Roseimicrobium gellanilyticum: one gene and its partner. Each later gene encodes a partner of the first gene's protein in a complex. Links are inferred from orthologs where the notes say so. Each region holds a gene or a part of one and is shown on either strand. Other genes may lie near its edges. The genes, in order: secY and secA.

Region 1 (13,977 bases):
GGCTCCGATGAAGTGCCCAAGGTGCTTGGTGGACTCGGAATTTCCATTCTCTCCACGCCGAAGGGCGTGATGACCGGCGCCAAGGCGCGTCGTGCGAAAGTCGGCGGCGAACTGCTCGCTCAAATTTGGTAAGGAGGACCTGAATCATGTCACGCGTAGGTAAACAACCCATCCAGCTCCCGGACAAGGTCACCGTGAAGGTGACGGACTCCAACGTCCATGTGGAAGGTCCCAAGGGCAAACTCGACTACACCCTTCCCGAAGGTGTGAACGTCTCCCAGGAAGGCCAGAACATCGTGGTGAAGCGTGAGAGCGAAGACCGCAAGGTCCGCGCCATGCACGGCACGGTGCAGCGCCTCATCAGCAACATGGTCCAGGGCGTGAGCGCAGGCTTCCGCAAGGATCTTGAAATCCACGGCGTGGGTTTCCGTGCTGCGGTGAAGGGCACCAATCTGGACCTCAGCCTTGGCTACTCCCATCCGCTGCTTCATCCCATCCCGAAGACCCTCAAGGTCGCCGTTGCTGAAAACACCAAGATCAGCATCGAAGGCATCGACAAGCAGCTCGTCGGTCAGTTCGCGGCAGATGTCCGCAACTACTACCCGCCGGAACCCTATAAGGGCAAGGGCGTGCGCTACGTCGGCGAATACGTCCGTCGTAAGGAAGGCAAGAGCGTGAAGTAACGAATCTTTTCAGGCAATCATCATGGCTACGATCAATCGCAAAGCTAACCGGCGCCGCATTCATGCGCGTATCCGGAAGAACCTCACCGGCACGGCGGAACGTCCGCGTCTGGCGGTTCATTTCTCCAACAAGCGCGTGTACGCCCAAATCATCAATGATGAAGAAGGCAAGACGCTTGTGTCTGCCTGCACGACCGAGAAGGCCCTCGCCGCGACCCTCGCGAACATAGCCAATGCCACCAAGGTGGGTGAGGCAATCGCCGAGCGCGCCCTCCAGGCCAACATCAGCCAGGTCGTCTTCGACCGTGGTGGTCACGTCTTCCATGGCAAGGTGAAAGCCCTCGCCGATGCCGCCCGCGCCAAGGGTCTCCAGTTCTAATATCCGACACCGAATTTCATTATGGCCGCTACCAATAGCAGAAGAGACAACCGCGGAGCCGACGATGGCGAAAAGAGCGACATGCTCGAGAAGGTTGTGTTCATCAACCGATGCGCCAAAGTCGTGAAGGGCGGTCGCCGCTTCAGCTTCAGCGCCCTCGTCGTCGCCGGTGACCAGAAAGGTCGCGTCGGCTTCGGCTTCGGCAAAGCGAACGAAGTTTCGGACGCCATCAAGAAGGCCAGCGAATCTTCCCGCAAGGACCTCCAGACCGTGAATCTCCTCAATGCCACCATCCCCCACGAGGTGACCGGTGAGCACGGTGGTGGCCGCGTGCTGCTCAAGCCCGCATCCCCTGGTACCGGCATCATCGCTGGTGGTGGGGTGCGCGCCGTGTGCGAAGCCGCTGGTGTGAAGGACGTGCTGGCCAAGTCCCTTGGCTCCAGCAACCACGCCAACGTGGTGAAGGCCACGCTGGCCGCTCTCTCCGCCCTGCGCATGCCGGACGAAATCCTCAAGATGCGCGGCAAGAAGATCGCCTCCAAGCAGGCCATCTAAGCCCCGCAACCCAACTCTTTTCCAGTAGACTATCATGAGACTTCACGACCTCAAACCCACCAAGGGCGCCCGCCATCGTCGCAAGCGCGTTGGCTGCGGTGAAAGCTCCGGCCACGGCAAGACCTCCGGCCGCGGCAACAAGGGCCAGAAGGCACGCTCCGGCGGCGCCATCCGCCCCGGCTTCGAAGGTGGCCAGATGCCCCTTTACCGCCGTCTTCCCAAGAAGGGCTTCAGCAACGCCATGTTCAAGAACGTGACTGCCGTGGTGAATCTCAGCGACCTCAACGAGCGCTTCGAAGATGGCGCGGTGGTCAACGAGGAGAGCCTGCGTCAGGCTGGCCTGGTCAAGGGCACGTACGACGTGGTCAAGGTGCTCGGTGCCGGCGAGGTGACGCGTAAGCTCACCGTGGAGGTGTCCAGCATCAGCGCCTCCGCCAAGGAAAAAATCGAAAAGGCAGGCGGTACAGTCACGCTGAAAGCATGACAGGCCGGCGTTTCCGCCACACTTTTTCCATTTTGATGTTTGCGGGCGGCTCAGTTTGGTACTGAGTCGCTTGCCATTTCAAGACACGACTCCCCTCCATGATCTCCGCCTTTGTAAACATCTTCAAAATTCCGGATCTGCGGCAGCGGATTCTGTTCACCCTGGCCATGATTGTCATCGTGCGCATCGGGTACGCGATCACGCTTCCCGGCGTGAATCCGCATGTGCTCCAGGCGTGGATTGACCTCAAGCAGGCCGACTCGGGCAACAATCCCTTCGCTGCGGCAGCGGCGTTGGTGAACGTGTTCAGCGGTGGTGGTCTGCAGCGGTGCGCGATTTTCGCCCTCGGGATCATGCCCTACATCAGTGCGAGCATCATGATGCAGCTCCTCACTGCGGTGGTGCCCAGCATGAGCAAGCTTTCCCGTGAAGACGGCGGCAGGCAAAAGATCAACCAGTGGACCCGGTATGCCACCGTGGCGCTTTGTCTTTTCCAAGGCTACCTCCTCGCTGCTTCACTCAAGAATCCGGGACAAAACATCTTCCTCGATGGCCTGGATAAGGCCATGACGGCCGTCGGCAGTCCGCTGGTGCCGGATCACAATCTGGGCTTCATCATCACTGCCGTGCTTACCATGACGGCGGGCAGCATGTTCATCATGTGGATGGGTGAGCAAATCACTGAGCGCGGCATTGGCAACGGTGTGTCGCTTCTGATCTGCATCAACATCGTGGCAGATCTCCCCGGCGCTCTCGTGCGGGTCTGGAAGACTTTCATTGCCAATGAGCAGGCGAGCACCATGGATGCCATGAAGCTTCTGGCCATGCTTGTGCTGCTGGTGGCGGTCATCGCGGGCATCATTGCGCTGACCCAGGCGCAGCGCCGCATTGCCATCCAGTACGCGAAGCGCGTGGTGGGCCGCAAGGTCTACGGCGGGCAGACGCAGTACATGCCTCTGAAGGTGAACTATGCGGGGGTGATGCCCATCATCTTCGCCCAGGCCATCCTGCTCTTCCCTGCGCAGATCATCGGCTTCATGTTCCCCCACCAGGCTGCGGTGCAGGAGTGGGCGAACTGGCTCGCCAACGGCTGGCCGAATATCATCATCTCCACCACGCTGATCTTCTTCTTCAGCTATTTCTGGGTGGCGACGATGTTCCAGCCCAACCAGATTGCGGAAGACCTCAAGAAGAGCGGTGGTTACATCCCCGGTCAGCGCCCCGGCAAGCCCACGGCGGACTTCCTTGATTACACCATGAGCCGCCTCACTTTCGCGGGCGCACTCTTCCTGACCCTCATCTATCTGCTTCCACTTCTGGTGCAGCGCAGCATGAAGATCGACCCCACGGTGGCCCAGTTCTTCGGCGGTACCAGCATCCTGATTCTCGTGGGTGTGGTGCTCGATGTGATGCGCCAGGTGGAAACCCATCTTCTGCAGCGCCACTACGACGGCTTCCTGCGCAAGGGCAAGATTCGCGGACGCTTCGAGCGCCAGAGCGGTGGTGGCCTTGCCGCCGACCCCAAGATGGTGGTGATGCTCTGGACGGCGATCGCGATTATCGCCATCGTGGGAGTGGCCTTTGCGGCACTCCACGGCAAATAAGATGGATTCATGATTTGAGTGCCTGCGCGTCATTGAGTTGATGCGCAGGCACGTTTGTTTGACCTTTGAGCGATTTAGGCTGAGTTAAGACATGGCATTTGGCTTCGACAGGATACCCACCCGGAGTGGCAAGGCGCTCGACGGGATGCGACGGGCATGTGGACTCGCACGCGACGTCCTGCTCAAGGCCGCGTCCATCGTTCAGCCAGGAGTAACCACGGCGGAAATTGATCGTCTCGTGGCCTCTGAGATCAAAGCAGCCGGTGCCGTAAGCGCATTCCTGAACTACCAGGTCGGTAAGAAGCGCTTCCCTGGCTACGCGTGCATTGGCGTGAACGAAGTGGTGGTGCATGGCATCGGCAATGACCGCCCGATTCAGCCTGGCGATATTGTGAAGATTGATGTTGGCCTGCACAAAGACGGCTGGGTGGGGGACAATGCTTTGACCGTGCCCGTGCACCCGATTGCACCAGATGTGCAGAAGCTGCTCTCCGCCACGGAAGATGCACTGCAGGTGGCCCTTGACTGGGCGCGTGATGGCATGATGCTGGGAGATCTCTGCCACTCGGTGGAAGCCTATGTGCGTCGTTTTGGCTTCACCGTGGTGCGCGATTACGTGGGCCATGGCGTGGGTCGCAAGCTCCACGAAGAGCCTCAGGTGCCCAACTACGGCGTGAAGGGTGCCAAGCCCCGCCTGCGCGCCGGGATGACGCTGGCGGTGGAGCCGATGATCAATCTTGGCACGGAAGAGACGGTGACGCTCGATGACGAGTGGACGGTGGTCACTGCTGACCGCAAGGCCAGCGCGCATTATGAGCACGTGGTCCTCGTAACCACCGGTGAGCCTGAGGTGCTGACCTGGCGTGAGCGCATCAATCCACCACTCACACAGCCGCTGAATTATACGGTGGCCTGATGAGGGCTGCCGGCGCATGGCCATGACGCGTTTCCGTCCCTGCATCGACCTTCACGACGGCAAGGTGAAGCAGATCGTCGGCTCGACCCTGCGGGATGCTGGGGAAGGCCCACGTGAAAACTTTGTGAGCGAGAAGCCCGCGTCCTGGTATGCGGAACTTTACAAGAAGGACGGGCTTACCGGCGGACATGTGATCATGCTGGGGAAGGGAAATGAAGAAGCGGCGCTCAGTGCGCTGGAGGTCTTCCCTGGCGGCATGCACATCGGAGGGGGCATTCGTCCGGATAATGCGCGGAAGTTCCTCGACGCTGGTGCCAGTCACGTGATCATCACGAGCTATGCCTTCGATGAGCAGGCGCGTTTCCGCGAAGACCGCGTGCGAGAGATGGTGGACACGGTGGGACGTGAGCGTCTCGTTCTCGATCTGAGTTGCCGTGCCACGACGGATGGCTGGGTGGTGGCGATGAACCGCTGGCAGACCATGACGGACCTCATCGTCGACGCGGATGCCTTCAAGCGCCTGTCACCGTATTGCGATGAGTTCCTCATCCATGCCGTGGATGTGGAGGGCAAGTGCGAGGGCATTGATGAAGCGCTGGTGAAGTGCCTCGGTGTCTGGTGCGACAACTCGGTGACGTATGCTGGTGGTGCGCGGAGCGTGAAGGACCTGGAGCGTACTCAGGAGCTGAGTGGCGGGAAGGTGGATGTGACGATTGGGAGTGCGCTGGATATCTTCGGTGGGAAGGGCGCGAGATATGAGGAGTGTGCGGGATTTAATCGCCGGTAGTGGATTAAGGTCGGTAGTACACGACCGTCGCATCCGTTACTCCAAGCTCCTCGAGGATGATTTGCAGGATGGTCTCCCAATCACCACCGGCGAGGCCTGCACTGATCTGTGGTAGTCCGATTTTTGCATTGGGGAAGTCCGCGGCGACTTTTGCCAGGCATGACCGAATGGCGTCGTAGTCGGCTTTCTGACCAGAACCTTGCCAGTGGTGTTGTGTGTAGGCGTTTATGATCGTGAGGTCATTCACCTTCGCGGATGAATAGGTGCCCAGCTTGTTGCGGTCGCCTTTCGGAGTCCGGCAGTCGGCTTCATAGGCTGCGGGAAAGGTGGCTTTGATCTGCTTCGCGATGCCGGCACCCATGGTGCAGAAGCAATTGCAGCCGTGTACGATCATATCAAAGTCCCCAGCGAGGGCCATTTGAATCAAGTCACCGTGAGTGTCTCGAATCATGCAGTGATTCAGGGGTCCCTGGGGGCTTCGCCGTTGGGAGCATTCACCGCATGGATGCAGAATTTCACCATGACGATGGCCAGCAGGATGCCGGCGACGATGCAGGCTGGAGTCGAAGACGGGCGCAGCGAGGGCCACGTCTCAAAGATGGGGATGGGTTCTGACGACGCCAAATAGAAGACTTCGAATAACACAATTGAGAGAACGATGCTGCCAAGAATGCCTGGGCGCAGGACAAACAAGGCGAGAATGGTCCAGAGGATGGCAGCGCCTGCGTGGTGCATCTGAGTTGTCCGATGAAATCAGATGTACGGTGCGAAGCAAAGATCTTTTGAAGGCACGAGGTGGTCCCTTGGAAGTTCAGCCACGCAGTTCAAGCGGTGGAATCTTGTTGTTGAGTGGCTGGGGTAGGGGTGCCAAGTCCGGAGGAACGAAGGAGGCTTTCGCCTCAGGAGACATGATGCGGTCACGAGAGTAGAACAGCAGCAGGGTCCGCTTTCCGTTCAGTTGGGATTGGGCGTCGAAGAACGCATCAGCATTCTCCGCCGGGCCGAACTGGCAGAGCGTGGTGTGCACCAGGTGCAGCCATGCCTGGGTCATGGTCTCGTGATAGCCACCAGTGGGGGTGTCCTTGATTCCCTTTGCAGCATTATAGGCACGGATGCCGGTTTGAAGGCGGCTTAGCGTTTCTTCAAAGGAGAATCGCAGGAGGTAGAGGTAGGCCACCTTCAGGTGAGCGCGATGATTCCAGAGTTCGATGGGCAGGGTGTGATCCTCGAAGCGTTGAAGATGTTCGTCGTCGTTCACGCGGATGCCTTTGGTGGTGACATTCCGATGAAACTCCAAAGCCTTGCTCTCAGGCAAGCGTCAATTCTCAAGCCCCTCGGCCCTCACCCACAATCACGTCGCGTAGAATCTCTGCGGCCTTCGTGTTGTCGGAGGCCACGAGGCTGGCGTAGGTCTGGCCGCCATCGCGGCGGAGGATATGCATGGAGCGGAGGTCGAGTCCGGCGTCGCGCAGGCGGATGGCGACGGCGGCGAGGGCACCGGGTTTGTCGTCCAGGCGCACGAGGAGGGTGTCTTGGGTGATGGCACGGAAGCCTTCGTCCACCAGAGCGCGGAGGGCTTCGTCGTAGCGGTCCACGGAGAGGGTGACGATGCCCTGGCTTTCGGCGCCTTCGATGTCGATCTCCTCGATGTTCACCCCACGCTCTGCCAGGCACGTGGTGAGGCGTGCGGCGATGCCAATCTCATTGGGGACGATAACCGTGAGCTGTTTCATGATACAACGGCGGTGGGAGAATCAGGTGAGGGGCTTCCCTGCGAGGGCGGCGGTGAAGTCGGAAACGAAGGCATCGATGCATTCCTTCGTGACGTGCGGCATGGTGATGAGGTGACCGATGTCCTTCTTCGGAGCGATGATCCACTTCTGCATGATCGCGGTTGGAGGACGGGGGAAGACGACGGTGACGGAGTTGGCGTTGCGCCAGGAGGCGATACCGGCGGCATTGAGTTTTTGCACGGCGTATTCCGCAGTGTCCAGGCAGTCCTGCACCAGTTTTCTGAGGCCGGCATCGCCCAGGACACGGAGTCGGTACCAGAGCATGAGTGGAGTGAAGGCATTGCGTGAACCGGCGATGGTAGTATCTAGAGCACCCACGTACTCGATGGAGCGGGCAATGCGGTCCACGTTCTTCTTCCGTGCCAGGGCAACTCCGCAGGGAAGGGGCGAGCCGAGGAACTTGTGGCCGCTGATGGCGATGCTGTCTGCACCATCAGCAAAGTCCCATGCCTGTGGTGCGTCTACGAAGGGCAGGATCATGCCACTGAGTGCGGCGTCGGCGTGGATGTAGTAGTTCGGTATCGCCAGGTCATCGAGCACGGCACGGATCTTCGCGAGGTCGTCCACGGCACCTTTCATCGTGGTGCCGATGTTGGCGAAGATGATGGGCGGTACGTCGCGGTGGATGCGCAGGGTTTCATGCAGGTCATCGTAGTCCAGCTCGCCGTTGGGCTGGCTTTTTAACATGATGTTGCGCGTGTGCTGGAGGCGTAGAATCTTCGCGACGCTGTAGTGGGTATCTTCGCTGAAGTAGCAGATGCCATCCGGGTACAGCTCGCGGGCGACGTAGAGACCATACATGTTCCCCTCGGTGCCGCCGTTGTTCACGTAGCCCCACCATTCATTTTCTGGGGCTCGGGTGTAGCGGGCAAAGTCGGCGAGGACTTCGCGTTCGAAGTCCTGGGTATTCAGCCGGTAGTTGGTGGCATTGAAGGGGTCACCAACGTTGTTCGCGCTGAACTCTAGGAAGCGGAAGAGTTCCGAGTAGTCGAAGTTCTGGTTGCAGGGGTAGCCGATGTTACCGGGTTTCAGGGAGGAGAGGCGGGTGTACAATTCATCCAGTCGCTCCCGCTCTGCGGGTGGCAGGACTGGAGGACCCAGTGCGGAGGTGCCCGATTTCATGGCGTGCATGTCATTACAGACAATGCGCGCTGAAAATTGCTGACTGCGAGTTGTTTAGATTGGGGCAAGAAGAGTACGCTCGGCTTTGCGAGCGACTCCGCGACTCCTTCAGAGTCGAGCATCTTTTGTCGCCAACCTAGGGTGGCTGTCGGCTTAGACTCCCTAACCCTAGGCTGGGCTCCTGTGCCCCTTCAGGGCACGGCTGCGAACTTACTTCCTGACTGGATACGGCCAGTTCTGGTGAAAGCTTTTCCTCCAACAGCCCTTTTGTTGAACGCTTTCAGCGTTCAGCATCTCGATATCGCAACCCAAGGTGGCGCTTGCCGCTTCGCGGCGAAGCTTACCTTGGGCTGGACAATGTAAAACGCCTTCGGCGTATTCCTGAAATCGGCGGTAGTGTCAGCGGATGATTCAAGCAGAGAATACTGATTACTTCTGCGTCACCGTTCCTTGAATCTCGGGCAGGTCTTGAGAGGCAGAAAGGACGGCGATGTCCTGCAGCAGCTTTTGCACGCTGAACTGGTTTTTCTCAAAGGACTGGCGGAGGCCTTCGAGAGTCTCGGGGCCGTAGGCGAGGTGGGGTTGCTTGACGGTGTGATTGAAGAGGTGACGGATGAAGGCGAGGTGGCCGGCGGGATTCGCCACGGCGTACTGCGCGATGTCGCGAGGTCCGGTGAGCTTCAGTGTTTTGCCGTCGTGTGTTTCCAGTTCGCTGGTGGCGTCCACGGGCTTGTTGTTGTCCTGCAGGCGGAAGCGGCCGATGGCGTCGTAGTTCTCAAGGCTGAAGCCGAGAGGATTGATGGTGCCGTGGCAGCCCATGCAGGCGCCGGACTTGGTGAGCTCCGTCACCTTTTCACGCATGGTCAGCTTTGGATTGAAGTGCGCGTCGTCGAACTTCACATCATCCGGCGGTGGCTTGATGTCCATACCCACGATGTTCCGTGTGATGAAGACGCCGCGGTGAATGGGGGAGGATTGATTGGTGTAGGCGAAAGACGAAAGCAGGTAGGGATGCGTGAGCACGCCGGTGCGCTGCTTGTTTTCAAAGGAGACGCGCTGAAACTCGGAGCCAGCGGGCTTTTCCTTGCCGCCACTGTAGAACTTGGCGAGACGCTCATTGAGCATGAGGTAGTCGGCTTGCAGCAGTTCGCGATAGTCGGAGCGCTCGCTCCAGATCACCTGATCGATGAACATCCACAGAGATGAGCGGAGGTCAGCCACCACGGCGGCGCTGAAGTCGGGGAAGGTCTTGGAGTCCTTCGCAATCATCTCGGCGCGCTCGAGCTCCAGCCAGTGATGGAAGAAGCCATGCAGCTTCGCTTTGGTGCGTGGGTCGGTGACCATGCGCACGGCTTGGGAGCGAATCTCCTCTTTCTTGCGCAGCTTGCCCTGAGCGGCGGCTTCGAGCAGGCGCTTGTCGGGAATGGAATCCCACAGGTCGAGCGCGAGACGCGTGGCGATCTTGTAGTCCGGCTTATCCTGTTGATCTGCCAGTCCGGGATAGAGGAACACGGGGGACTTCAATGCGAGCAGCACCACACGCTTCACGCCCATCTCGGGTGTCGGCGCCTTGGTGAATTGTCCATCAATGAACACCTGTTGTTCCTCCGGCGTGAGGGGACGTCGATAGGTGGCCTCGGCGAAGCGCTTGGCGAAGTCCTTGAGTTTATCGGCGCGATCAGGAGCGCCAGCTTTGGTACCAGCGAGACGGTCGAGACGCTTCTCCACGTACTCTGCCAACTCAATGGCCGCGTCAGTGGTGGCTTGTTCCCAGTCTTTCGACATGCCGGTGCCGCGCTCGTAGCCATCGCTGCGGTCATCGGCGGGGAAGTTGGTGGAGGACACAAACACTTCACTACCACGCTGGGGAATCAGGAAGCGGCTGGGGATGTTCTCCTGCACGCCGTGCGGTGGTTTCCACTGCAGAGCGACGGAAGCGGTTTTGTCCTTGAACTTGAAAAACTCGACGCTGATCGGATAAACGCGGCCTCCGATGAGGTGGATGGATTTCTTCTCCTCGCGCACGTCAGGTCCGGGGGTGACCCAGGCATCGATCAGGCTTTTCTCGAAATCGTTGATGGTCAGGCGGACGCCGTTCTCCGTTTTCAGGATGAACTCGTAGCTACCTGTCTCTTCCACAATCAGCGAGCCTTCCCAGCGGATGGAGAACTCGTCCGAGACGGCTTTGCCAGGTGCGGGACTGTCTGCGCCAAAGCTGAATGCCACCTGCGGGTCGAGCCGCTCCATGCGGAACTTGGGCCGTTCGCGATCTTCGTCGACGACGGGTTCGAGCTTCTTCTTCCCGGGGCGAGGTGGGCCGTGCAGCGGCGGCGGGGGAGGCTCGATTTCAAAGCCGTTGTATCGTCCCTTCAATCCGCGCTCGTTCGGCAGGCGCTCCAGAGGCTGGCGGAAGCGCGCCATGATGTCTGCCACGGAGGTACGGTACTGGGAATTCGTCAGGTGGGTGAGATCACGCAGAGGGGCGGGAGCGTTGCGGGCCTGCGCTTCCGCTGAATAGAAGGCGTGGTAGATGTACTCCGCCACGTTCTTGGCGTCATCGCCCACGCAGGTGCCTTCCTTGCCCTCGGGCATGGTGCGCTCGATGCGCTTCGTGAGGGACTCCAGCGAACGTTCGCCGTGCAAAGGATCGTCATACTTGCCGGCCACGCCTTCGCCCTTCGCCCCATGGCATTCCAAGCAGGTGTTCCGGTAGATGACCGCGCCGGGGTGATTCTGGTCCGGGGCTACGGAGGCTCCATGGAGCGCCGCAGTCGTGGGGAACAGGCCCATCAGCAGGAGTGAGGGGAGGATGGGGGCGCGACGGAGGGTGGGAACAGGCATCTTCAGGGGACAAAGGAGTACGCCTTTCCCAGCAGGACTCTTGCCGCTGGGCAGGACGCTGGAGTAATTCGCTTTTCGCAATAACCGTGAGGGGACTGCGACCTGATTCAATGGCCGCAAAAGAACGTAAAAGACGCAAAGGATGAGGGCTTTGGGAGGGGGGCCACTTTCTCAAGTGGTCGGAGGTTCGTCCTTGATGTAGCCGAGCCAGCGCAGGAGCACTTCACCCAGAGCGCAGAGGGAGATGAGTGAGACCAGGATGAAGGGGAGAGAGGCGAGGTTCACAAGCCATGGCATCCACCACGTGGTGAAGGTGGAAGGAGAGGAGGCAGTGGTGTTTTGAATGAAGGCATTGATCTCAGCCGCCATGGTCTTGGGACGTGTGCCGAGCGAGGGTGTGTACAGTGGAGACTGCCACTCGGAGCCGTTTTTTGAGATGAGCACGAGTCGCTCGGAGGTATTGGAACGACGGGTGACACCCGATTGAGTGGTGCTCTTCACGAACTCGCCCTTGGCGGTGATGACATCCGGGAGCGACTCGGAGGTGATGGGAATCCAACGAAGCAGTTTGCGCTGCACGGTGACATAGACGGTTCCATCTGCTGCGCGATCACATTGCACCACGATGGCGAGGCCAAACCAGAGGAGTACGCCGGTGAGGAAGACAAAGAGCGCCATGATGAGCCAGGCGAGCCACTTGGGCATCTTCTTCTGCCTGGCTTCCTTGCGAAGCTGACTCTTGGTTCGGCGTATGGGTTCCGCCTCGCTCATGGTGGGAGCATGCCATTTAACCAACCAGAATGCAACGCTCCCACTATTTGAGCAGGAGGCATCTCTTGAGAGCTATACGAAGAGGTTATTCAGCATTGCCCTCCGGCTTCTCTTTGCGCATGCGCAGCAGTTGAATGGTGTCGAAGGGAAGAAGCACCGTGTCCAGGGCCACAGAGACAGGCAAGTCGACAATGGAACCTGCGCCATACATGAGTCGTTCACCGGTACTATTGCGCGCATTGGGGTCGGCCATGGCCATGAGTGGCTCTCCTTGTATGCCAGCAGCCCAGAAGAACCCGATGTCGAAGGCAGTCGCCGGATAGGGGTGCTCGACTTTGGTGGGATTGTCCTGACGAACGAGGGCGGTTGCGCAAGAACTGAGGCTTGCGACCAGGCACGCCGAGGTGACAACATGCAAAGCGAAACACTTCAGTGTCGGTGAAGGAAGGAACGCTTCGATAGACATGCACGCATGTGTCGACTCACACCTTGTTCAGCGCAAGGATACAATGAACGAAGAATAGAAGCCTGGTGCGCTCGCTACTGCTTGGCTTCTTTCTTATCGCCAGCGTCCGCCTTCCACGCAATCACCTGCCCACGCTCCAGCAGGCGCGCTTGCAGCTTCGGAACATCGATGGACTGCACATCGGCATTCGCTCGGATGGCGTGAGCGGCGGCGACGCCGGAGGATTCACCGAGGACGCAGAAGACGGGCTCCATGCGGGCGGAGGCGTAGGCGATGAAGCTGGCGGAGAAGCAGGTGGGCACGATGAGATTGGTGCATTCCGATGTCTTTGGCACAATGCTGCGGTAGGGGACGGGGTAGGGATGGCCGGTGCCTTTGGCGCCGCCGATGAACATGTTGCCTTCGGTGGCCACGCCGAGTTCCTCGGTCTCTGGATGGAGCGCCACGTAGCGGCGCACGGGATAGATATCCACACCGTAGAGGGCGAGGCCCACGCCGTCTTTTTCGTCCGTCTTGTTCAGCACATCGGCATGAGTGAGGATGTAGTCGCTCTGCATGCGGCGAGAGATGCGCACGTAGAGCTGGTGAGGCCAGCCTTCGGTGTCCGGGTGCATGGTTTTGTTCAGGCCGAGGGCGGCGGTCTCTTTGCGGAAGTCCTCCGGCACACGTGCATCGGTGCTCAGGAAATGATGCAGCCCGCGCAGGTAGTCCACGTGCTGGCGCCAGACTTTTGATTTGGTGATCCAGTCGCCGTCTTGATAGAAGCGACTGATGCCCAGAGGCGACATGGTCACGAGTGACTTGCGCTGGTAGTTGTATTCGCCTTCGTTTCTCCAACCGGGGAAGATGCCTGCGAGGCTCTCCTTGAGTTTCTTCGCATCGGAGCCTTGGGTCTTCACGAGATGCTCTACATAGCGGCCCACGAGTTCGTATTGGGCGGGGTTGTAGTCATCGGGTGGAGTGAGGGCGGCACGCTTTTCGGGATCGGAAGTGACGTAGAAGCGGAAGTTGTAGGCCTGCGTGTAATCGTCACCCGCGTGGCGTGGCTTGCCGTGATCCTTGTCCACCCACGGCAGCATACCACTCGCGGGATCTCCTGGTGTGATGAAAGGTGATATAGGGGTCCAATTCGTGGGAGGGCCTACGCCGGCCACGGATTCGTTGAACTTGTCCTTTGGCTCACGGCCGGAGGTGTAGCTCACTTTGGCGGCGGGGAGGAAGTCGCCTTCGTAGCTGGCATCGATGAAGACCTTGGCGGTGACGATGGTGTTGGAATCATCGACAGCGCTGGGGACGGGGATGCCCCACTTGTCCGGCGGTGCGTGGTCGAGATGAATCTTGGTGATGCGGGCGCCTTCCTTGTCGGCGCTGCGGAGGCGATGCTCGAAGATGATGGGGATGCCTTCGTCCTTGAGCCATTGGGAGAAGGACTCGCGGATCTGGGGTGGGCTGTTTCCGGCTTTGAAGATCTTGGTGGTGGTGAGTCCACCCACGGCACGTGGCTCCGGGCAATCCTGCATGGGCTTGATGCCGGCGCCGAGGATGCCACCGACCCAACGGCTCGGCTCGATGAGCA
Region 2 (14,920 bases), on another replicon or contig:
AGGCCAGCATCGCCGGTGTCATTGCGGATGTGCAGGTCGAACAGGTCTACACCAACACCGGGAAAAATCCCATCGAGGCCATCTACGTCTTTCCCGCCTCCACCCGCGCCGCCGTGCATGGCGTGGAAATGCACATCGGTGGACGAGTCATCAAATCGAAGGTGCAGGAAAAGCAGGAGGCCAAGACCACCTACGAAAAGGCCAAGAGTCAAAACAAGACCGCCTCCCTCCTGGAGCAGCATCGGCCCAATGTCTTCCAGATGAGCGTGGCAAACATCCAGCCCGGGGACCAGGTGCGCGTGATTCTGCACTACAGCGAAAAGCTGCCTGCCACGAACCATGTGCATGAGTTTGTATTTCCCACCGTGGTGGGTCCGCGTTACTCCAGCAAAGGCGCTCAGACCGAAAAGTGGGTGCAGAATCCGTATCTCAGTGAAGGCACGCCGAACCCCACCACTTTTGCACTGCAAGTGGACGTGCGTGCAGGCATGCCTCTGCAATCCCTCACTTCACCGAGTCATGACACCGCCGAGGTGAAGTTCACCGGCAAGGATCAGGCCACCGTCTCACTCGCGGCCAGCAACGAGACCGGCAATCGTGACTTCGTGCTTCGGTACCAACTCGCCGGTCAGCAGGTGGCCAGTGGACTGCTGCTGCACAAGGGTGAGACGGAGAACTTCTTCCTCCTGAACATGCAACCACCCGCCCGCGTACAGGCCTCCGAGGTGCCGCCTCGCGACTACCTCTTTGTCGTGGACGTGAGCGGCAGCATGGACGGATTCCCAATCGAAACATCCAAGGAATTGATGCGTGGCCTCCTGAAAGGCATGCGTCCGCAGGACACCTTCAATGTCCTGCTCTTTGCCACCGGCAGCCGTGTCATGGCAAACGCCTCCGAACCTGCCACACAGGCAAACATTGATCGCGCCATCCGCCTCATCGACCATGAGAAGAGCGGAGGTGGCACGAACCTGCTCAACGCACTGCAACTTGCCGTCGAACTGCCTCAACCCGCGGGTGTATCACGAAGCATCATCATTCTGACGGACGGTTATGTGGACATTGAAAAGGAGGCGTTCCGCCTCGTGCGCCGCGAACTGGGCAGGGCAAACGTCTTCAGCTTCGGCATCGGCACGGCAGTGAATCGGTGGCTCATCGAAGGCCTGGCTCATGCCGGCATGGGAGAGCCCTTTGTGGTCTTGAAGAAGGAAGACGCGGCCGAGGCAGCGAAACGCTTCCAGGAATATGTGAGCACTCCCCTGCTCACCGACATCCAGGTGCGCTACGAAGGTTTCGACGCCCAGCAATCGCAACCTGAGTCCATCCCCGATGTATTCGCGAACCGTGCCATCGAGGTCATTGGCAAGTGGCAGGGCGAGCCCAAAGGACGCATCGTCATCAAGGGCAAATCCGGCGGCGCTCCGTATGAAGCAGCATTCGATGTAAGCACCGAAGCCGCAAAAGGTCTGAGCAATCCCGCCCTGCGTCCCCTCTGGGCCCGGGAAAAGGTGCGCACGCTTTCCGATGAAGCGGCCATCGCCAAGAATGCCCGTGAGAGCGCCACGGACAGCGAAGCCGCCCTTCAGATTGCCAATCTCGGTGTGACCTATGAATTGCTCACCGAGTACACGTCCTTCGTCGGCGTGGATGAAACGCCCCGCCCCGCACTGGCAAGCGCCGATGCCCAGACGGTGCAGCAGCCGATTTCCCTGCCACAAGGTGTGAACAACAACGCGATCGGAGGTGGTGGAGCACAACCCGTGGTAGTGGCGGCGAACGGCGGTACGGTCGCGGGAGCCGTGCCCGAGCCCGGCACCACCCTCCTCCTCATCCTCGCCCTCGCGGCTGTGCTGCTGCATCGTCATCGCGAGTTTGGCAGCAAGAAGATCCGGATTGTCTGAATGAACCTCCGGCGACTCCTCCTTGCGGCGTTCCTCCTGGCGAATGCACCCGTAGCCGCGTGGTACATTCGCCGCACTGCAGATGGGTCAGACGAGCCTCTCGGTCTTCTCGCACTCGCAGCCGCATGTTATTTCCTTTGGAGCGAGCGCCGTGACCTGAAACTCAACCCGTGGGTGTTGGGCGTGGGCGCAGCCGTGCTCGTACTCACCCAGTTCGCCCTCCTGCACCGGGCGCCATTGCTGCTCGGAGCCATCACCGCATTCTTCGTTTCATGCGGCGTATCGATGCAGCGCGGTCGGAGCGGCATTGTCTTGCTGCTCCTGCTTTCCCTGCCACTGCTCGCCTCGCTCGACTTTTATGCAGGCTATCCACTCCGATTGGTCACGGCAGAAATCAGCGCTGGCGCACTCCAATGCACCGGTCTCGATGTCACACGGGAGGGTGTGATGCTGCAGTACCACGACGCGCTCATTGGAGTCGACCCACCCTGTGCCGGTGTGCGCATGCTGTGGATGGGACTCTTTGTCGCAGCGTTCCTTGCCACACGGCAGCATGCCACCCCGTGGCACACCATCAGCCTCGTGGCAGTGGCCTTCGTGGGCGTGCTGCTGGCCAATGCCCTCCGGGCCGCAATTCTTTTCTTTCCTGAATCAGGCATCGTCACCTGGCCACACTGGACTCACGAAGCCGTCGGCCTCGCTTCGTACGGCTGTCTTCTCGCGCTGTTGCTTCTGAGCGATGGCTGGCTGGCACGCAAACTGCCCTTTGCCCTTCGCAATGAGACATCGCGTCGCGAAAGCTTCTCCCGCCAGAGAATCCGCTCAGGCAAGCTGCTCATCAGCAGCATCGCTGGAGCCTTCGCACTGGCCATCGGCATTCCTTTCGCCATGGGCGCCCTCCTTGTCGACTCACCCTTCCCATCAAGGCCTGACCCGGTCACGCATACGTTCAACGAGTGGCCCGCCACTTTTGATGGCGTGCCCTTGCAGCGTCTTCCTCTTTCCGCTCGCGAGGAACAATTTGCCCACTCATTTCCCGGAGCCATCGCACGCTTCCGCTGTGGTGACGCGGAGATCATCATGCGGCACGTGACGCGTCCCACACGCCGCCTCCACTCCAGCGCCGACTGCCTGCGGGCCATGGGCTGGCAGATTGTGCACCAGCCGGTGCTTCGCGATGCCGATGGACGCATCTGGGGCCACTTCGAGGCATTGACCTCCAGCGGCACCTATATTGTCACTGAACGCATGACACCATCCTCACAAACCTCTACAGAAGCCTTCACCGATGTCTCCGCCTGGTACTGGAATGCCCTGTGGAATCCCAACACCGGCCCCTGGCTCGCGGTGACTATTGTGCGAGCGACCGATGTATCCGCGGACTGATGGATATCCCACCATCATTTGCAGGCAAATACATCTAATGATACGTTGTCGGCTTCCCTCGTCATGGAATTCACCCGCACCACTCTGCTCACGGCCGCCATCCATGGCTGGCGATTGGCGGAGCATGTGCGCTTGTTGGATGAGAACGGCACCCTCGCTTTGCAGCTTCCTGAACTGAAGGCCCTGCAGGGACTGGAGCACAATCCCATTCATCATCCCGAGGGCGGCGTGTGGGAGCATGTGTTGCTGTGCGTGGAGGCATCCGAGTCCCATGACCCGGTGACGAATCTCGCCATTCTTTTCCACGACATTGGCAAGGGCGTCACACGCACCTACGGGGACGATGGCCGGGTGCACTACTACGGCCACGAGGCTGCCGGCCTGCCAGTATTCGCAGGCATCGCGGCACGCGTTGGCTTCACCCGCGACGAGCGCCGGGCCATCGAGTTCGCCATGGAAATGCACATGGTGGGCCACAAGCTGGATCAATTCAGCGGTCGCAAATTGCTGCCCCTGCGCTCACACCCGGACTGGCTCACGCTCTTCCATGTAGTGAAGGCGGATGAGAAAGTGCGCATGCATCTCTGGAATGAGCCCGCCTTCACCGCTCGCATGCAGCGTGTGGAGGAGATCTACGTCAGAGTGCAGGCAGAGCAGGAGCGCGAGTCACGGCTCGCCACCTTCATTGATGGCAGGCGCATCATGGAGACCCGGCCTGATCTTGCTGGCAAAGAAGTGGGTCGCGTCAAAGAAGCCATCCGCCGTAAAATCGAAGCGCGTGACTACCAGGTGACTCCTGAGGAAATAGCCATGTGGATCCTTGCGTGGCCGGTGACGCCTGGATCCCAATAGGTCCGCGCTGACTAGGTGGTTTAAACAAAGTCGTGGCCTTGGATCAGGGGTGACTTGCCGCACCGCGACCAGCGGTCGCAGCCACAGTGGTACCAAGACTTACTGCCGCGGCGGATGGTTCAGGCCGTGGCTGTGGCTGCGACCGCTGGTCGCGGTTGGGGTGGGTGCGCCCCAATACGAAAATGGCTACACTGTAACTTAAACCGCTCTAGTGCCTCGCTGATGCCGTCTGCTCCGCCACGGCTTCCGCCTGGTAGCGATGTCCCTGCACCTCATAGCCAACCACCGTTACCGCCGGAGCCAGCATGACGATCACCAGGCACGTGGCCATGCCCACTCCCAGACTTGCCGCAATCACCGCCACTACAATCACTCCCAGCGTCCCTGTCAGTAGCAAGATGTGCAGGAGCTCAAAGCGTCGCACGATGTAGTAATAGAGGGCATAGACCCCCGCCAGAAACACCGCCACTGGGATCGCTACAGTGAGCACGGTCGCCACCGCCCCGATATGCGCCTTGTTCTCAATGAAATAGGCGGCGGTATGCAATCCGGCACCCGTCGCCACGATCGAGGCGATGACCAGTATCTGGCCATAGCCCCACACAAAGGAGCGCTCGCGATGAGTATGCAGGATCTGGGCGGAAGGCAGCATGTAATACACCCACCACATGCCAAAGGTCAGCCCCGTGCCGGCCATGCCGACCAAGGCGGTGTCCATGGTCCATCCATGCTCCTCAACCACTGCCGACAACGTCGCGACCGTGCCCACCACCCCCTCTCCCAGCGCAATGATGGCGAACAAACTGTAGCGCTCGGCAATGTGATGCGCATGCCAGGGCGTTCCTCCGTCCCTGCGCTCTGCGATGTAAGGCCCGAGCATCTCGACGGTGGCAAGTATCACCGCAAAGACCACGGATACTCCCACGGAAAAATCCAGGAAAATCTGCACCAGCCAGCCCACCTGCGCCACCGAGATGGCCGTGACATAGGTGAGACAGGCGCGACGCCGGGCGGGATCCTGTTTCGCGGCGCGCAACCACTGGGTCACCATGGCCACCCGCATGATCACATAGCCGAGCACCATCGTCGAGTTATCGAGATGATGGCCATGCTCGATGGAGGCGAACATCGGCGGCAGACCAATCGCAAGCACGAGCACACCAATCATCTGCACCATGGTCACCACCCGGAAAATCCAGTCGTCCGTGTCATAGGCTGAGGAAAACCATGAAAAGTTAATCCACGCCCAACTGATGGCGAAACTCGCAAATCCAAAACCAAGCAGACCAGCGCCGTAGTGCGCCTCAGCCATCGCATGGGCAAACTGGGATGCCGCCAGGCCAAATGCGATCACGAAGGTCAGATCGAAGAGAAGCTCCAGCGGGGTGGCCACTCGATGCGTCTCGTGTCGGTCACGCCCTCCCATGCGCCTCCTGTGGTGACTCAGGGATTCAGGACTTGCCGGCTCGCTGCTGCTCATAGTCTGGGGGTCAAGGTACTGCGAACGACGTAGATCCGGTATTGCACGGCGGCAAGGAAGATGAGAGACCGCCTCAGCCCTCTCTGCCCGGAATCGTACCGGCGGCCGTGGGTGCACCGGGGTGCGTTTTCCCGGCCTGCCCTGCATTTCTCCCGGGCAACTCCCCGCCCTTCCATTTCGTAACGTAATTTATTCCTGCACACTGAAAAATGTGCTGTAGAGTCGTATCCCGTTTCATGCAGCAGCCTGCGCTCAGACTTGCCCTCCTCACCTTCGCGACGATTCTCGTCAGCGGATGCGCGGAGCAGTTTGCCACGCACCTGGTGCAGACAAACTGGGGTACCCCGGTGCAGATGCCACATAGGAGGCCCTCCTCCCATCAGGCCGGCACGGAGTCCAGCGGGGAGCAGGTTGCAGGCTCCTATTGGAGCGAAAAGCAAAAGCGCAAGCAGACCGGTGCCGCCTGGCACTTCGCCAAGGTGAAGCCCTTCTGCCTCGCCAGCGCTCCGGCAGTGACGCCCGAACGGGATGAGGCTCTGGCCCCAGCTTGCGTCTATGAATTACTCAGGAACCGCATCGACGACAGACGCGTCGTGCGCACCAGCGACTACTGCCGCGAACGCGTCGGGTAAAGGGAAAGCCCAATGGGCCCAATCGCCATCGGCTGAGACGGATCCCTCGTGATTCATCCAACCTTCGCCGGAATTCTGGGCCCGGACCATGCGGGAAATGCACCGCCCCACGGTGTGCTGAGCCGGGCATTTTAGATGCCACAGAGCAATCGACAGCACACCCATCGCCGGTTCCATGGGATCAGCGAGGCACCGGGGTTCCCGCCGGTTTTTTACGATGGCGAACTGCCGTCCGCGTGACTTGCGCGGCCCCGGTTTTCAGTCAACCTACCCTCCCATTTCTCCACCCCTTTCCCTATCTCAGTCATGTTTGAATGGATTCTAAAGAAGATCATCGGCACGAAAAACCAGCGTGCTGTCAAAAGACTCTGGCCCGTCGTCCACGAGATCAACAAGCACGAAGAAGCCCTCAAGGGACGCCCTGAGGAATACCTTCGTGAGCGTACTGCCCAGTTTCAGGAACGTTTCCGCGCCTTCCACGAACCGCACTTCCTTGCCGGCGTATGGCTGCGTATTGCTGACGAAGAACAGGTGGACGCCTGCCTCCGTGAAGTTGGCGAAAAGTTCGTCCGTCTGAAGGATCATTTCCCATCCCTGGACCAGTCCCTGGTGGAGGAACGCTCCTGGTCTGGTGAGTCACTCGACAAGAAGAAGGCCCGCATCGAGAAGGCCCGCGAAGCTTATGTGGAAATCGCCCCGCGTTTCGCAGAAGTCGAAAAGACCATTCTCGATGAGATCCTGCCCGAGGCCTACGCGGTGGTGAAGAATGCCGCGCGCCGTCTTTGCGGCCAGGAGATCCTGGTGAGCGACCAGCCGCTGACCTGGCAGATGGTGCACTTCGACGTGCAGCTCATCGGTGGCACCGCCCTGCATCGCGGCATGATTGCAGAAATGGCCACGGGTGAAGGCAAGACCCTCGTGGGCACCCTTCCCGTCTATCTCAATGCGCTTACCGGACGTGGCGTGCACGTCATCACGGTGAACGACTACCTCGCCCGACGTGACTCCGAGTGGATGGGCACGCTGTACAAGTTCCTTGGCCTCACCGTGGGTTGCATTCAGAACGACCAGGCGCCGGATGTGCGCCGCCAGCAGTACCAGGCGGATATCACCTACGGCACGAACAGTGAGTTCGGCTTCGACTATCTGCGCGACAATGGCATGGCCCGCAGCAAGGACCACCAGGTGCAGCGCGGCCACTACTTCGCCATCATCGACGAAGTGGACTCCGTGCTCATCGATGAAGCCCGTACGCCGCTGATCATCAGCGGTCCCGTGGCCACCGCCAGCTCCCACCAGTATGACCGCTTCAAGCCGCTCGTGGAGCAGCTCGTGCGCCGGCAGAATGCGCTCTGCACCCGCCTCGCCACGGAAGCCAATGAACACTTCGAGAAGGGCGAGACTGACCTCGGTGGTCGCAAGCTCTTCCAGGTGCGCCTCGGCCAGCCGAAGAACCGCGCCCTCCTGCGCGCCATGGAGGACCCGGACAAGCGCAGGGCCATGCAGAAGAGTGAGCTCAGCTTCTACCAGGACACGCAGAAGACCGAGCTCTTCGCCCTGAAGGAGGAGCTCTATTACACCATCGAAGAGAAAACCCACGACGCTGACCTCAGCGAAATGGGCCGCTCCTTCCTGAATCCCGATGATCCCGATGCCTTCGTGCTGCCAGACCTGGCCAGCGCCTATGTGGACATCGACAATGACACCAGCCTGAGCGACTCCCAGAAGCAGCAGAAGCGCCAGGACACGCAGGCCAGGCTCGACGTCGCAGGTCAGCGCATCCACAACATCAGCCAGCTGCTCCGCGCCTACTGCCTCTACGAAAAGGACAAGGAATACGTGGTGCATGACAACAAGGTCATCATCGTGGATGAAAACACGGGCCGTGAGATGCCTGGACGCCGTTGGAGCGATGGCCTGCACCAGGCCGTGGAAGCCAAGGAAGGCGTGCACATCGACCAGGAAACCCAGACGCTGGCGACCATCACGATTCAGAACTACTTCCGTCTGTATCAAAAGTTGGGCGGGATGACCGGTACTGCCGAGACGGACGCCGCAGAATTCCATGACATCTATGGACTCGACGTGCTGAGCATCCCGACAAACCGCATCGTGCAGCGCAAGGACTCGAACGACGCCATTTTCAAGACGCGCCGTGAGAAGTTCAACTCCGTGCTGAAGCTCATCCAGGAGCGTCACGCTGCGGGGCAGCCGCTGCTCATCGGTACCGCAAGCGTGGAAACGTCCGAAACCGTTTCCCGTCTGCTGAAACTGCAGAAGATTCCCCACTCCGTGCTGAACGCGAAGTATCACCGCCAGGAGGCGGAGATCGTCGCTCGCGCGGGTCAGCGTGGCGCTGTGACCGTGTCCACAAACATGGCCGGTCGTGGTACGGACATCAAGCTGGGCGAAGGCGTCGCCGAACTCGGCGGTCTTTTCGTCGTCGGCACCGAGCGCCACGAAAGCCGTCGTGTGGACCGCCAGTTGCGCGGTCGCTGCGCGCGTCAGGGTGACCCCGGCCAGAGCAAGTTCTTCATCAGCTTCGAAGATGATCTCATGCGCAACTTCGGCGCCGCCGAACGCATGACGAAGATCATGGAACGCTTCGGCATGGAGGAAGGCCAGGAACTGGAGCATCCGTGGCTGAACAAGTCCGTGGAAACCGCGCAAAAGCGCGTGGAGCAGCGGAACTACCTCTCGCGCAAACGCGTGCTGGAGTATGACGACGTGATGAACAACCAGCGCGATGTGGTGTACACCTATCGCAACGAAGTTCTCACCAGCCCGGATCCGCGCCTGCTGCTGGACGAAGTGGTGGAAAAGGCCATCCCCGCGAAGGTGGAGGAGTTCGTGCCCAAGGAGAAGTCCGGCGATGAACCGCCCGCCTACGAAGCCCTGCTGAACTGGGCGAACAACACCTTCCCCCTCGGCATCACCGAGAAGGAGGCAGCCCTCGAGACCAAGGACTTCGATGGCATCTGCCAGTTCCTCATCGAGCGCATCAAGCGTGCTTACGATCTGAAGACCACCGGTGTCCTGCCGCAACTCCTTCAGGAGAGTGAGCGCATCATCCTGCTCGAGGCCATTGATGAACTCTGGCAGGAGCATCTCTATGCCATGGACGGTCTCCGTGAAGGGGTGCACCTGCGCTCCTACGGCCAGAAGGATCCGCTCGTGGAATTCAAGCAGGAAGCCTACGTCATGTTCGAGGAGCTCATGGGCAACATCCAGAACCGCGCCCTGGGCAATCTCTTCCGCAGCCACGAGCGCCTGCAGATGTTCATGGAGCACCTGCGCCAGAGCATGATGCGCGCGCGACAGGAAGGTCCGGACACCCAGTCCGTGCAGAGCCCCCGTCCCCAAGCCGCCGCCGCGAGCGAGGGCGAAGAGGGAGGAGAACCTGTCGAGCAAGGTCCACGCATCACCATCCCGCTGAAGCGTGAAGTGCCCAAGGTGGGCCGCAATGACCCCTGCCCCTGCGGCAGCGGCAAGAAATACAAGTCCTGCTGCGGCCGCGCCGCATGAAGCCTCTCCTCGAAACGCTGCAATCCGGCACTGACTACCTTGCCAAGCGCGGCGTGGAAGAGGCCCGGCTGAACATGGAGCACCTGCTGGCACACGTCCTCGGGTGCCGGAGGCTCGATCTGTACCTGCGCTTCGACCAGTCCCTGACTGAGTCGGAGCTGCAGCCGCTCCGTGAGCTCACGAAGCGGCGTGGTGAGGGTGAGCCTCTCCAGCACTTGCTGGGCACGGTGGAGTTTCACGGCAATGAGTTCGTGTGCGATCACCGTGCCCTCATCCCCCGCCCCGAGACAGAGCACTTCGTGCACCTGCTCACGGAGCATCATCATTCCAAGGACCACCCCGCCAGCGTACTGGACGTGGGAACCGGCAGCGGCTGCATCGGGCTCTCGCTGGCAAAGGCATGGCCGGGCGCGGCTGTCACCTTGGTGGATGTCTCTGAGGACGCTCTCGAACTGGCCCGGCTGAATGCCGAACGCGCCGGCCTCTCCGCCCATGCGGTAAAGCTGGTGCGCAGCGACCTGTTTGAGAAACTTCCCTCCGCCACCTTCGACGTCATCGTGGCCAACCTCCCCTACATCCCCGCCGGAGAGCTGGCGGAGCTGAGCCGTGAAGTGCGCCGTGACCCCGTGCTGGCACTGGATGGCGGCCCCTCCGGGCTGGACATCATCTTCCGTCTGGTCGCAGAGGCCCCCCAGCACTTGAACCCTGGTGGTCTTCTGGCCCTGGAGCTGCACCACGATCAGGCACTTCGTGTCAGCGAGCGCTTGCAAAGTCTTGGTTTCACGGACATTCAGACACACCGCGACCTCCCGGGTATCGAGCGTTTTGTTTTCGCCCGCCATCCCGGCACGCCTCCCGCGGCGATAGAACCCTGACAACTCCCAACCCTTTCCGGAAAACCATCCCATGCAAAAGCTCATCGTCCAAGGAGGCACCCGTCTGCGCGGCAAGGTCACCATCAGCGGATCGAAAAATTCTTCGCTGCCCATTCTCGCGGCAACACTCCTGACGAAGGACGAGTGCATCATCCGCCAGGTGCCGGATCTCAGTGACACGAACTACATGCTGCAGATCCTGCGTGAGCTCGGCGCCGAGGTGGAGCGTGCCAGCGGCACCATGCACATCAAGGCGGAGAAGATTGTTTCCGATACGCCTTACGATCTCGTTCGCAAAATGCGCGCCTCCATCTGCGTGATGGGCCCTCTCACCGGTCGTCTGCGCAAGGCCGTGGTGTCCATGCCTGGCGGCTGCGTGATCGGTGACCGCCCCGTGGACCTGCACCTCAAGGGTCTGGAGTACCTCGGCGCGAAGGTCCAGATGGATGGTGGCAATATCCACATCGAAGCCACCGAGCCGCTCAAGGGCACGACCATGAATCTCACCGGCAAGTTCGGCTCCACCGTGCTGGGTACAGACAACGTGCTCATGGCTGCTGTGCTCACCAAGGGCACGACCATCATCGAGGGCGCCGCTGCCGAGCCTGAAGTGGAAGACCTCGCAAACTTCCTCATCAAGATGGGGGCAAAGATTGAAGGCGCAGGCACCACACGCATTGTGGTGGAAGGCGTGGAAGAGCTCCATGGCGCGGAGCACACCGTCATTCCGGATCGCATTGAGGCAGGCACCTTCCTCGTGGCCGGCGCCATCTGTGGCGATGGCGTCATGGTGCGCCGGGTGGATCCCGCCCATCTCAAGACCACCACGGACACCCTCCTGGCCTGCGGTTATGATATCGCCATCTCCGGGGACACCGTGACGGTGATGCCTGGCAGTGGCGACCCCAAGGGCTTCCACTTCACCACGCGTCCCTACCCTGGTTTCCCCACGGATATGCAGGCACAGTTCTGCGCGCTCGCCTGCACCCTTCAGGGCCAGCTCAGCACCGCGCGTGAGACCATCTTCCCCCAGCGCTTCATGCACGTGCCCGAGCTCAAGCGCATGGGCGCCAGCATCGAAATGGAAGGTGACACCGCCCGCATCACGGGCGTCCCACAACTCAGCGGCGCTCCCGTGATGGCGAGCGACCTGCGTGCCTCTGCTGCCCTCGTGCTGGCAGCATTGAACGCAAAAGGCACCACCGAGGTGCACCGCCTCTACCACATCGACCGCGGCTACGAACACCTTGATGAAAAGCTGGCCACTCTGGGCGCGGTGCTACAGCGAGCCAAGGAATAGCGGCAGAGTCCTTTTGTTCGACTGCACACGTTTCCTGCCGGGTCAGGTAGCGTTCGCCTGCGCGGTGACGATCCGGCGGCAGCCTTCAAGGATTGGAGGCATTCTTGCCCCGCTTTGACTGGCAGGTCGGCACAGAAGTCACTCCGAGAGGACGTTGCCTTCCAAGACCGACGCAGGTTGCCAGACTCGCCGCTGTCTCACCATCTGCTTCCCATCCATGTGGATGGGAGCGGTGTGAGATTGATGTGATGCGAGACAAGATCAAAACGGCTCACGCGGAGACACCCGCGTGAGCCGATTCGGATTACGAAACGCACCTTGCTGCTTACCTCCTCCGACGACGGAAGAAGATGAGCATGAAGCCGAGGCCGAGCAACAGCAGGCGTGAAGGCTCAGGCACGACCACAGCAAGGTACAAGCCGGTGGTGTTGGTGATCACGTTCCAGCTCATGCCTGCACCCAACGTCGGCAGATCCAGCGAGGTGAATCCAGCGAAGTTGGTGCTCGCCGGAGGCAGCGTCCCTGCAAATCCAGCCCAGTCGATGAGTTGCCACATGTCGTTGAGAGCCCAGGTGGAAGCGCTCGTCCCCGTGGTATCGTTCACCTTGAGCGTGCCCGTGAGCGTGATGGTATCAAGCGGATCGGTACTGGTCAGGACCAGAATGTCATTGTTGAGCTGGGGATTCGATCCCGCCTGACGTCCGAAGATATCGAACTCAAGCTTGCCCGAACTGTTGAGCGAGCCTCCGATGTTTACACTCAACCGGGCACCGTCACCAACGGAGAGCGTACCAGAGGAGGTCACGCTCACGTCACCCGTACCAAGCGCGGAGGTGTGGTTGGCCACCACAGTACCTGCGCTCACCGTCGTGCCACCCGCATAAGCGTTGGCGCCACTCAGGACAGTGATGCCAGTTCCCACCTGCTGCACCGCACCCGTACCGGTGATGTTCTGGGAAGCCGTGTAGCTGTTGTTGCGGTTGAAGCGCAGCGTGGCGTTGTTCGTCACATTGCCGACACCGAGTGTGCCAGTGCCCGCACCGCTACCCACCTGAAGCACCCCTGCGCTGATGGTGGTGATACCGGTGTAGTCGTTGATCCCCTCGAGAATCAACGTACCAGCCGTGGTCTTGGTGAGGCCCGCACCGCCATTGATTTCGTTGACGTTGGCAAGCGTACCCGACTGGGCATTGAAGGTCACCAGCGCGGTTCCAGATCCGATGTTTCCATCCGTCATATCCAGCGAGCCGCCATTGAGGGTCACCGTGTTGTTTTCCGTGCCAAGGCCATCCGTGTACTGGATGTTGCCTCCGACGGTAAGCGAGCCACCCGTGATGTTGATGCTGGCCGTGGCCGTGTTCGACGCACGGAGCGTGGTGGCGCCCATCGTGAGATTGCCCGTCACGCTCACGGCAGCGGTGCCGCTGATGTTGATCGTGGAAGTGGCAGTGTTTGCCGTGGCCGTGGCCGCTGTGGTGTTGTTGACACCCATGGTCAGCGAACCAATGGTGATCGTTCCGCCGGAAAGGTTTGCCGTGGACGTCAAATCGCTGCTGCCGGACGTAAGCGCAGTCGCATTGCCCACCGCCAGAGTACCCATCGTCATCGTGGTGATGGTGTGAGTACCACCGCTGATGGCAAGCGTGGCATTTGCGTCACCGGTGGCATTGTTCACAGCAGTTGTCACCGAGTTCGTGCCCAGCGTCATCGTGCCAATGATACTGGTGCCTCCACCGAGGGTGACATTGCCTGTGACCGAGCCGGTGGTGAGCGAGGTCCCGGTGCGTGAGCCCACATTGACCGTGGTGGCGTCGAGAATGCCGGTGTTGAAGCTGAAGTTGCCAGTGCCGCTTCCCGTGTTGCCTGAGCTGCGACCGCCCACAGCAAGCGTGCCCAGGAAAAGGTCTGCGTTGTGACCTGTCAGCGTTACCGTGCTGGTATAGGTAGCCGCCGTTCCACTCCCGCCACTGGCGATATTCATGTTGGCCCGGCCATTGCCAGCGAGATTACGTACTACCAGCGTGCCTGTTGCCCCATTGAAGTCCATGGTGCCGTTCGAACGATTGCTAGACGCACCAATGTTGATGGTGTTCGCATTGAAGACATTCGAGCCGCTGCCCAATTTGATGACCTGGGTCACGGTGCTGGACGGGGAGTCTGAAGTGATGGTTGCGGCAATGATGGTGCTGTCCGCAGCGAGGATGAGCGTCGAGCCCCCCTGCGATGTGCCAGACCCATTGGTAGCATCGCCGACGCGGAAGGTGCCTGAACCCAAGTTGGCATAGAAGGTTCCCAGCCCACTCATATCCAGCACAGCCGTGTTGCTGAAGTTGTCGGTGAGACCACCACCCAAGGAGAAATTCGCATTGGTGGGAGCCCCCACTCCTCCCACGCGGAACGCGCTATTGGCACCCGTGATCGTCAGACGGGTGTTCGATCCTCCAGAAGCAGTGGGGTTGTACCCCACCATGACGCTGCCGTTTACCTGCAGGGTCTGTCCACTTCCAAGAGTGATGGTGTTCGCCGTGGCATTGTTCGTCTGCACCAGCATGGGGCCACCGAAGGTGGCACTGGCCGTGGAGAGGTCGAGCGTGCTGACCGCCGTATTGCCCGCGGAGGATCCGATGGTCAGGCCACCAGTGAAGTTCGCACTGGAAGTGAGAATCGTCGTGCCACCGCCCAACGTCGTACCGCCCGTATAGTTGTTTGCTGCCGTCGTGCTCAGCCCAGTGAGTCTGAGTGTGCCCCCACCCAGCTTCACGAGACTGTTCGCCACAGCGCCGTCGGTGATGGCTCCACCCACCGTAAGTGTGCCTGCGCTCACCGTAACGGTGCGTGAGGTGCCAGCAGCCGAGCCGAAGTTCACCGCCCCAGTGCCCAGATTCAGGTCGAACGATCCCGTGAAGGTGAAGTCACCATTCCAGATCATCGCGTTGTTCGTGGTCGAGGTGACCGTGCTGAAGCTGTCG

Evidence for each region.
Region 2: the proteins of secY (region 1) and secA are in contact, whole or in part, in a crystal structure (PDB 3DIN), measured with the Thermotoga maritima proteins. The link is inferred for Roseimicrobium gellanilyticum from one-to-one orthologs. Residues at the interface, in WP_004081795.1 of Thermotoga maritima: Glu108, Gly109, Glu110, Glu111, Ala236, Glu237, Arg238, Arg239, Ile240, Thr241, Ile242, Gln243, Tyr244, Ala245, Arg246, Arg247, Val248, Thr249, Gly250, Arg251, Arg252, Val253, Tyr254, Gly256, Ala257, Ser258, Thr259, Tyr260, Leu261, Pro262; in WP_004082002.1 of Thermotoga maritima: Glu261, Ala262, Arg263, Lys300, Ala301, Arg302, Thr303, Ile304, Ile305, Leu323, Tyr324, Asp325, Pro326, Val329, Ser330, Tyr333, Ile336, Lys340, Phe345, Val349, Glu363, Phe364, Tyr374, Ser375, Gly376, Gly377, Glu393, Ile395, Thr482, Ser483.

Annotation. Positions count from the first base shown.
Region 1 is NZ_QNRR01000001.1:837,087-851,063, forward strand. Bases 1,579-4,452 are described here. They hold secY (preprotein translocase subunit SecY), read left to right. Parts: upstream 1,579-2,199; coding sequence 2,200-3,705; downstream 3,706-4,452. Other genes in these bases: rpsE (30S ribosomal protein S5), read left to right, coding at 1,579-1,617; rplO (50S ribosomal protein L15), read left to right, coding at 1,652-2,101; map (type I methionyl aminopeptidase), read left to right, coding at 3,797-4,452. Outside these bases: rpsH (30S ribosomal protein S8), read left to right, coding at 1-132; rplF (50S ribosomal protein L6), read left to right, coding at 147-683; rplR (50S ribosomal protein L18), read left to right, coding at 706-1,062; more of rpsE, read left to right, coding at 1,084-1,578; more of map, read left to right, coding at 4,453-4,621; hisA (phosphoribosylformimino-5-aminoimidazole carboxamide ribotide isomerase), read left to right, coding at 4,638-5,408; DES53_RS03435 (macro domain-containing protein), read right to left, coding at 5,413-5,859; DES53_RS03440 (hypothetical protein), read right to left, coding at 5,868-6,143; DES53_RS03445 (hypothetical protein), read right to left, coding at 6,220-6,723; DES53_RS03450 (ACT domain-containing protein), read right to left, coding at 6,734-7,141; DES53_RS03455 (histidine decarboxylase), read right to left, coding at 7,163-8,323; DES53_RS03460 (DUF1592 domain-containing protein), read right to left, coding at 8,753-11,164; DES53_RS03465 (hypothetical protein), read right to left, coding at 11,336-11,935; DES53_RS03470 (YceK/YidQ family lipoprotein), read right to left, coding at 12,021-12,401; DES53_RS03475 (FAD-dependent oxidoreductase), read right to left, coding at 12,476-13,977. UniProt on the Escherichia coli protein: The central subunit of the protein translocation channel SecYEG. Consists of two halves formed by TMs 1-5 and 6-10.
Region 2 is NZ_QNRR01000002.1:938,880-953,799, forward strand. The notes cover bases 6,160-9,976. They hold secA (preprotein translocase subunit SecA), read left to right. Parts: upstream 6,160-6,557; coding sequence 6,558-9,776; downstream 9,777-9,976. Other genes in these bases: DES53_RS09330 (hypothetical protein), read left to right, coding at 6,160-6,251; prmC (peptide chain release factor N(5)-glutamine methyltransferase), read left to right, coding at 9,773-9,976. In the rest of the region: DES53_RS09310 (VIT and vWA domain-containing protein), read left to right, coding at 1-1,901; DES53_RS09315 (exosortase/archaeosortase family protein), read left to right, coding at 1,902-3,287; DES53_RS09320 (tRNA nucleotidyltransferase/poly(A) polymerase family protein), read left to right, coding at 3,351-4,139; DES53_RS09325 (low temperature requirement protein A), read right to left, coding at 4,348-5,565; more of DES53_RS09330, read left to right, coding at 5,856-6,159; more of prmC, read left to right, coding at 9,977-10,651; murA (UDP-N-acetylglucosamine 1-carboxyvinyltransferase), read left to right, coding at 10,683-11,951; DES53_RS09350 (autotransporter-associated beta strand repeat-containing protein), read right to left, coding at 12,277-14,920. UniProt on the Escherichia coli protein: Required for protein export, interacts with the SecYEG preprotein conducting channel.